2 regions of the Kribbella sp. NPDC050124 genome follow, and region 2 is predicted to be linked to the other one. Evidence: riboswitches for the same ligand, from Rfam matches in the RefSeq annotation. Region 2 holds a riboswitch; the other holds the start of a gene.
What was found. Region 2 has a riboswitch for ZMP and ZTP ahead of ACIBL3_RS31100 (bifunctional 5,10-methylenetetrahydrofolate dehydrogenase/5,10-methenyltetrahydrofolate cyclohydrolase). Riboswitches for the same ligand answer to the same signal wherever they lie in the genome.

Region 1 (4,403 bases), 140 kb from region 2:
ACATGGCGGACCCTTTCGCGGTAACGAACCAGGCCCCACCACTGCGGGGGGTGAACTTCTTCACCCGGGACGCGGCGCTCAGTGACGCTCTGCGTCCGTACGGCGGCGTCGCGGACGATCCCGGTCTGCGCCGGATCGGCGAGCTGGCCGGGTCCGAGGAGGCGCTCGCGCAGGCGTTGCCGGCGAACCAGAACCCGCCGGTGCTGCGTACCCACGACCGCTACGGGCACCGCGTCGACGAGGTCGAGTTCCACCCGGCGTGGCACTGGTTGATGGAGAAGGCTGTCGGCTTCGGGCTGCAGGCGGCGCCGTGGACCAGCGACGGGCCGTCGCCGCACCTGACGCGGGCTGCCGGGTTCTACCTGTGGTCCCAGGTCGAGCCTGGTCACGGCTGCCCGATCTCCATGACGTACGCCGCCGTACCGGCGCTGAAGGCCGACGAGCAGCTCGCAAAGGCGTGGATCCCGCAGCTCGCGTCGACGCAGTACGACGTCCGCCGGCTGCCCGCGGCGGACAAGGCGGGCGTGCTCGCCGGGATGGGGATGACCGAGAAGCAGGGCGGGTCCGACGTCCGGGCGAACCTCACCACGGCGACGCCGACCGGGAGTGACGGCGAGTACCAGCTGAACGGGCACAAGTGGTTCTGCTCGGCGCCGCAGGTCGACGTCTTCCTGGTGCTGGCGCAGGCGCCGGAGGGGCTGAGCTGCTTCGTGGTGCCGCGGGTGCTTGCCGATGGCAACCGGAACGCGTTTGCCCTGCAGCGGCTGAAGGACAAGCTCGGCAACCGGTCGAACGCGTCCAGCGAGGTGGAGTTCCACGGCACCGTCGGCTACCGGCTCGGCGACGAGGGCGCCGGCGTCCGCACCATCATCGAGATGGTCGCCGCCACCCGTCTCGACTGCGTCCTCGGCTCAGCCGCCCTCCAACGCCGAGCCCTCGTGGAAGCCACCTGGCACACCCACCACCGCTCGGCGTTCGGTGGCCTGCTCGCCGACAAGCCCGCAATGCAGAACGTGCTGGCCGACCTTGCGCTGGAGAGTGAGGCTGCGACCGCGCTGGGAATGCGGTTGGCCGCCGCGGTCGATGCCTCCGTCAACGGTGACGAGCAGGCGTCGGCGTTCCGAAGAATTGCTTTGCCGTTGGCGAAGTTCTGGGTTTGCAAGCGGACACCGTTCATGGTGGCGGAGGCGCTGGAGTGTTTGGGCGGCAACGGGTACGTCGAGGAGTCAGGGCTGCCGTTGTTGTTCCGGGAGTCGCCGCTGAACTCGATCTGGGAGGGATCGGGCAACGTCAACGCGCTCGACGTACTGCGGGCGCTCCGGCGACCGGAGTCGCTCGAGGCGTGGCTGACGGAGCTGGCCTCGGTCCAGGGCGCGGACCAACGGCTCGACGCCGCGGTGAACGACGTACTGCAAGCGCTTGCTGACATCGAAGGAGCCGAGGCAGGGGCGCGCCGGCTGGCCGCCCGGATGGCGTTGTGCCTGCAGGCTTCGCTGCTGATCCGGCACTCCACACCCGACGTCGCGGACGCGTTCGCGGCCTCCCGGCTGGCGAACGACTGGGGTGGCGTCTTCGGCACGCTGCCGAGGACCACACCGTTCCAGGCGATCGTCGAGCGCACGATAGGGTGAAGCGTCGCGACTGGCGCGCTGAGGTGGAGAACCACCGGGGAGCGAAGACCGTCGGCACCGTGCGCCTGGGTGCCTTCGACCCACTGCAACCGCAGGAGAGACAACGATGCCTCAATCCATCGACAACACCGCACCCTTCGATGCCGCCGCCGCATCGGCCGCGTACCGCAACGCGCTCGAGGTGATCGCCTCCGTCGAGCCCACGATCGCCGGTGCGATCAAGTCCGAGCTGGCCGACCAGCGCTCCTCGCTGAAGCTGATCGCGAGCGAGAACTACGCCTCCCCCGCCACCTTGCTGACGATGGGCAACTGGCTGTCCGACAAGTACGCCGAGGGCACCATCGGGCACCGCTTCTACGCCGGCTGCCAGAACGTCGACACCGTCGAGCAGGCCGCCGCCGACCACGCCAAGGCCTTGTTCGACGCCCCGCACGCCTACGTCCAGCCGCACTCCGGCATTGACGCGAACCTGGTCGCGTTCTGGGCGATCCTGGCGCAGCGGATCGAGTCGCCGGCGCTGGCCGAGGCCGGCGCGAAGCACGTCAACGACCTCACCGAGGAGGACTGGACCAAGCTCCGCAAGGCGCTCGGCGACCAGAAGATGCTCGGCATGTCGCTGGACGCCGGCGGTCACCTGACCCACGGCTTCCGGCCGAACATCTCCGGCAAGATGTTCAACCAGCACTCCTACGGCACCGACCCGGAGACCGGGCTGCTCGACTACGACGAGGTGGCGCGCAAGGCCCGTGAGTTCAAGCCGCTGATCCTGATCGCGGGCTACTCGGCGTACCCGCGGAAGGTGAACTTCGCGACGATGCGCGAGATCGCCGACGAGGTCGGCGCGACCCTGATGGTCGACATGGCGCACTTCGCCGGTCTGGTCGCGGGCAAGGTGTTCACCGGCGACTTCGACCCGGTGCCGCACGCGCACGTCACCACGACCACGACGCACAAGTCGCTGCGCGGCCCGCGCGGCGGCATGGTGCTGTGCCAGCCCGAGTACGCCGACTCCGTCGACCGTGGTTGCCCGATGGTCCTCGGTGGCCCGCTCAGCCAGACGATGGCGGCGAAGGCGGTCGCGCTGGCCGAAGCCCGGCAGCCCTCGTTCCAGCAGTACGCGCAGGCCGTCGCGGACAACGCGGTCGCGCTGGCCGACGGCCTCATGAAGCGGGGCGTCAAGCTCGTCACCGACGGCACCGAGAACCACCTCGTGCTGCTCGACGTCTCGTCGTACGGGATCACCGGGCGGCAGGCCGAGTCGGCCCTGCTGGACGCGGGCATCGTGACCAACCGGAACGCCGTACCGCGGGACCCGAACGGCGCCTGGTACACCTCCGGCGTCCGGATCGGCACGCCGGCGCTGACCACCCGCGGTTTCGGGGCCGACGAGTTCGACCGGGTCGCGGAGCTGATCGTGGACGTGCTGTCGTCGACCACGCCGACCACGACCTCGGCGGGTGCGCCGTCGAAGGCGAAGTACGTGCTGGCCGACGGTGTCGCGGACAAGACCAAGGCCGCGTCCGCGGAGCTGCTCGACAAGCACCCGCTGTACCCGGGACTCGAGCTGAGCTGACCGGCTCGAACTATCAGAACCTTGTGATAGTTGCGGTAGGGTGCGGCCATGCCGCACCCTGACCCGGCTCCGGAAGAGATCAGTCAGTTCGTCGAGCACTTCGCCGGCGTCCTGGCGAACAGCGGCGTGCCGACCATGTCCGCCCGGGTGATCGGGCGGATGCTGGTCAGCCCGACCGGCACGTTGACGTCCGCCGAGCTGGCCGAGTCCCTGCGGATCAGCCAGCCGGCGGTGTCCGGCGCCGTACGGCAGTTGCTGCAGGTCGGCTTCATCACGCGGGAGCGGATCCCGGGGTCGCGCAAGGACCACTACCGGATCCGCGACGACGTGTTCCCCGCGATCCTCGAGCGCCGCAACAGCGCGCTCGCCGAGTGGGAGTCGACGAGTCGCTCGGGGGCCGAGCTGTTCGGCCTGGACACCCCCGTCGGCCGCCGGCTGTGCGAGGCCGCGGACTACTTCGCCTTCATCCACAGGGATCTGGAGCAACTGATCAGGAGCTGGCGGGTGGATCACCCCCGATGACCCTGACCGGCCCGGAATGGCTCGGCAGCGCCGAGCGGATCGCGTTGGAGACCCGGATCATGCGCCGCCGGGTCCCGCTCTACAAGGCCGGAATCGCGGCACTCCGGCTGCTCAACCGGCTGACCGCCGTTCGGGGAGTGCCGAGGGCGGCTTCGAGGTCCTCGAGGGCGGACAGGGAGTGGGCGCTGACCACTGAGTCGCAGTACGGCCAGGCTGCGGCCATTCCCCCGACCAGTGGGCGGTAGCGCGGGCTTTGCGTTCGCGGGTTGGCCCAGACGATGCGATAGGCGATCCGGGACAGCCGCGCCAACTGCTGGCCGAGCCGGGCGGGATCACCTGTCTCCCAGCCATCGGAGATGACCAGGACCACCGCTCCACGGGCCAGCCCACGGCAGCCGTACCTGTCGTTGAAGTCCTTGAGCGCCGCACCGATCCGGGTTCCGCCGGACCAGTCCGGTGCAGCCGCCGCGGCGCGTTCCAGCGCGACCGTGGGTCGCGACCTGGCGAGCACCTTGGTAAGCCGGGTCAGCCGGGTCGCGAAGGTGAACACCTCGGCCCGTCGCCCACCCGCCGCGCAGTAGAGCAGTTGGAGCATCGCGCGGGCGTACGGCTCCATCGATCCGGAGATATCGCACAGTACAACGAGCCGCCGGTGGCGCTCGCGTCGCCTGCGCATG
Region 2 (4,403 bases):
GGAGCGCAACGGCGCCGTGCAGGTAGACGTGCTGAATCTTCTCCCGCGACCGCGGCGTCTCCGCGTGCACCATCATCCGCACCACCCGCGGCAGCGCGTGCGGCACGTCGATCTCCTGCATGCACATCAGCGGTACGTCGGTCAGCCCGATCTGACGGCCCGCCACCGCCGGAAACTCCGACCGCAGGTCCGGCGTGACGGTGAACAGGATGCTGATCAGGTCCTCGTGGCCCAGATCATTCGCCTCCAGGACCGCCTTCACCAGCTCGGCGGACCGCTCGAGCAGGTGCTCGCGCTCGTCCACCTCCAGCTGGGTGGCACCCCGGATCGCCCGTACCGCCACGTGCCCGCCTCCTTGGTCGTCTAGGCCCAACCCTAGGACAGTCCCGCCAAAGCGCGGACACGCGTCTCGGATTGCGTGCTCGCAAGGACACCGCCTCCCGCGGCGCCACGCGCCCCCCAGCGCCAATCACCTCCGGCCACAACTCGACTCCGCCCGCCGCCGAATGCGGCCAGAACAACAGCCACGGCCGATGGACGCGTGCATCCCGGAACACCTTCCCGTCGCCGATCACCTCCAGCGCGGGACCAACTCCGACCGGCGCATGCGGGAACGTCGCGACACACAACAGTCACCCGAACCCGAGTCGTGCCCTAGCCCCCCGCCACGTTCGAGGGGATCTCCCCTCGGATGCTGCCTTCTCCCCTCTCATACGAGGGGAGAAGGCAGCGCGTCAGGGGATATCCCCCGGAATGCCCACTGCCGGTTGGTGGTGCCCAGGTTCGGCGCGGAGCCCATAGGCCGGTCCCTGCGAGTGTCCAGAACACCTTCCCGAGCCGACCACCTTCAGCCGAACCGCGGCTTGGCGCGCCGCCGAAGGTGGCCAAGTGGGCCGGACACCGCCTTCGCGGCTGGTCATCGGCAGGGACCGCCGCCGTGCGCGAGCTGGTGACCCAGGGGAAAATCGGCGAGCCACCGGAACGCGCTGGTGTCGGCGATGTCGCCGAGTCGTCGATTTCGGCTGTCTGGCGGGCGGATCTGCAACCGAATTCCACAACTCGGCGAACCAACCTCCGGTCGTGCGGCGGCGTGGCCGGGATGGGGAGGATTCCTGGGCGATTCGGGTGGGCAATGCTCCCCAGCGTCGGCATCCGATTGCCGCTCCAGGTTGCCCGTAGCCGATCACCTCGTCCGTCGCCGACGACCTCAACTCGGCTCGGCGCGTCGCCGAAGGCGGCCGGACGAACAGCCGCGGCCGGAGGCAGTGTCCTTCCCGGAAGCATCTCCCTCGGGCGATCAGGTCGGGTTACAGGCGTTCGGCTGCGTCGACGGTTTGTTCGAGGAGGAGGGCGATCGTCATCGGGCCGACGCCGCCGGGTACCGGGGTCACCAGGCTCGCCACGGCGGCTGCCTCGTCGAAGTGGACGTCGCCGACGTTGCCCTCGTTGTAGCCGGCGTCGACCACCACCGCGCCGGGCTTCAGCCAGTCACCGCGGACGAAGTTCGGCTTGCCGACCGCCGCCACCACGATGTCGGCGGTCCGGACGATCTCCGGGAGGTTCGTGGTCCGCGAGTGGGTGTAGGTGACGGTGGCGTTGGATGCCAGCAGCAACATCCCGGCCGGCTTGCCGAGGATCGGGCTGCGGCCGATGACGACCGCGTGCGCTCCGGCGAGCGGTACGTCGTACGCCTCGAGCAGCCGCAGGATGCCGCCCGGCGTGCAGGACCGGAACCCGGGCTCGCCGAACGCCATCGCGGCAAACGCGTGCATGGTCACCCCGTCGACATCCTTGGCCGGGTCGATCGCCTCGAACGCGGCCCGCTCGTCGATGTGCCCCGGCACCGGGTGCTGCAGCAGGATCCCGTGCACCTCCGGGTCGCCGGACAGCTTCTGCAGCTCGGCGACAAGCGACTCGGTCGTGGTCTCGGCGGGCAGGACGACGCTGCGCGACCCGATGCCGGCCTTCTTACACCGGTTCTGCTTCATCCGGACGTACGTCGCCGACGCGGGGTCGTCGCCCACCAGCACAGTCGCGAGGGTCGGCTGGACTCCGGTCTGCTCCTGCAGGACCCGGGCACGGTCGGCGGCCTTCGCCACCATCTCGGCGGCCAGGTCGGTGCCGATCATCAGGTTGGTCATACGGCGCGCTCCTTCGGGCGTCGACATCAGGTCGGGTGCCCAGGCGCGCGGCTCAGCCGGTTCTCCGGCGGACCGTTCCCCGGTGGTTCTCCACCTCAACGCCAGTCGCGGTCCGCCGTTCAGCCTACGCGATGAACCAGGACCGGCACTCCGCCAGCCCGCTGACCTCGACCCGGCCGGCAGGCTGCCAGTTCTCCCGGGTGAGCCGGAGCCGGTCCGAAATCACTGGCCGGCCGTCCAGCACGTCCCGCGAGATCCCGTCCGGCTGGTACCCCAGCTTCCGGGACACGCCCTGCGAGCCTGCGTTGTCCTGGAACACCTCTGTCAGCGCCGCGACCGCGTCCAGCCCCTCGAACGCGAGATGCAGCAGCGCACGGCGCGCCTCGGTGCCGAAGCCTTGGGCATGGTGCGGCAGACCGAGCCAGGACCACGTCTTCACCTCCCGGAGAATGGCGAAGTCCTGGGCCCGCAGCGCGACCATCCCGATCGGCGTTCCCTCCCTGAACACACCGAGCTGCAGCGCCCAGTCCTGCGCACTCCACGAGGACAGCGAGCCCCAGTACCCCTGCATCACGCCCCGGGCTCGCTCGGCGGGCGGCGCATCCGTCCAAGGGGTCAGGAACGGCCGCTCCCCTGGCTTGTGCACCCCGCTGGCCGCGACGTCGGCCAGGTCGGCGAGCTCTTCCTCATCGGGCTGGCGGAGGACGAGGCGCTCGGTGGTCAGCCGGAGGCGGCGCAGCGGCCAGTGGTCGATCAGCACCGGGCCATCCTCTGGCCCGGTGCGATCGCGGGCAACCTAATTCCCGGCCCGGTGCACAATCACCTCGTGCACCCGCGGCTGTACGGCGCCGGCCGCCCACGCGATCCGGATCCCCTCGATCGTGGTAGCCGGCAGCTGCACCGGGCTGTAGGGCTGCTTCACCGGTCCAACGTCCTGCCAGCCGGCGCTCGTCCGGACCTCGACTCGCCCTGCCGCAGCCGAGCCCTCAGCTTGCAGCACCGTGATCCGGTCGGCTGACGTTGGCGACGACAGTTCGACGGTCAGCGCGTCCGACGCGGTTGGTGCGCTGCCCGCGACGTACGCCGTACCGACGTTGCCGTCGACCGCATCGGACAACGACGACCCTTCGGCGGGCGCCGGCGTACCTGTTGCCGTGAGCACCAACTCGGAGCCGTCGGTGACCTGGACGGCGAACTCCCGGACCACCAGCCAGAACGAAGGATTGTCGACAATCGCACGATAGCGGACGTAGCGGGCGGTCACGGCGGCGGTGAAGCGCACCTCGGCCGTGGTCGCCCGGGTGAGCTCAGTCCAGCTGGAGCCGTCGGTCGAGTACTCCAGCACGCCGGAGTGGATGTAGTCGTTCGGGCTGCCCGACTTCCCCATCAGTACGGCGACGTCGCCGATCGCCCGGGCCGTGCCGAGGTCGACGCGGATCTCATCCCCGGCGACGGGAGCGCCGTTGCTCCAGAAGTACGTCGACTCGTCGCCGTCGACCATTCGATCGGGGACGTTCTCGGCGTACGTGCCCTGCGAGCTGGACGCCGTACGTCCGGGCTCGATGCCCATCCACTGGTCGTGCACCCGGCCGGCCTCGGCGAGGAACGCGTCGGCGACACCCTCACCGATGCGCGGGTAGGTGTTGGAATGCGGCAGCCGGACGTCCCGGATGTCCTTGGCCTGGGCAACCAGTGCGTCGATGCGCTGCCGGCTCGCCCAGGCGGCCGCACCGTTGCCATCGGCCACCTCGTCGAGCAGTCGCAGCGACCGCCGGAGCGCCTGACCCCACAACACCGTCGCATCGAGCCACGCCTTCGCCTCGTCGGCGAAGGCCGGATCCTCCACTCCCGCCCTGAGCTGCGCGGGTGCCTTCTCGATCGCGTTGAAGTAGGGCTCGAGCGCCGCGATCGCCTCCTCCTGGTCGCCAGCTGCCCAGGTCTTCCAGAACGCCGCGGTCCGGGCGGCCAGCACCGGCGCCTTCTCCGGATGCAGCGTCGAGTCGTACGTGTTCAGGTCGGCGAAGACGTCGAGCGCCGCGATCGTCATGCGGTCTCCCCCGGCGCGCTCGGCGATCGCCCGGTGCCAGGAGGCCTGTTCGTCGTACTTGGCCGGGTTCCACCCGAGCTCGGCGAACGAGTACAGCGCGAGCTTGCTGACCGCGGCCTGGTTCATCGGGTTCGAGATCGCGCCGGCGACGTGCTGCGCGATACCGGGTTCGCGGCCGCTGTAGTCGGCCAGCGGGATCCGGCCGGCCAGGTAGT

Region 1: it holds a riboswitch for ZMP and ZTP, as region 2 does, so the genes downstream of both, ACIBL3_RS30465 (glycine hydroxymethyltransferase) here and ACIBL3_RS31100 (bifunctional 5,10-methylenetetrahydrofolate dehydrogenase/5,10-methenyltetrahydrofolate cyclohydrolase) in region 2, are expected to answer to the same signal.

The regions. Positions count from the first base shown of each region.
Region 1 covers NZ_JBITJU010000016.1:53,387-57,789, forward strand. Annotated here, with positions in the region: gene ACIBL3_RS30460 (acyl-CoA dehydrogenase family protein) at 3-1,631, shown strand; ZMP/ZTP riboswitch at 1,628-1,709, shown strand; gene ACIBL3_RS30465 (glycine hydroxymethyltransferase) at 1,738-3,204, shown strand; gene ACIBL3_RS30470 (GbsR/MarR family transcriptional regulator) at 3,253-3,726, shown strand; gene ACIBL3_RS30475 (VWA domain-containing protein) at 3,806-4,403, opposite strand, start outside.
Region 2 covers NZ_JBITJU010000016.1:193,334-197,736, forward strand. Annotated here, with positions in the region: gene aroH (chorismate mutase) at 1-343, opposite strand, end outside; gene ACIBL3_RS31100 (bifunctional 5,10-methylenetetrahydrofolate dehydrogenase/5,10-methenyltetrahydrofolate cyclohydrolase) at 1,308-2,141, opposite strand; ZMP/ZTP riboswitch at 2,172-2,260, opposite strand; gene ACIBL3_RS31105 (GNAT family N-acetyltransferase) at 2,266-2,901, opposite strand; gene ACIBL3_RS31110 (beta-N-acetylglucosaminidase domain-containing protein) at 2,938-4,403, opposite strand, start outside.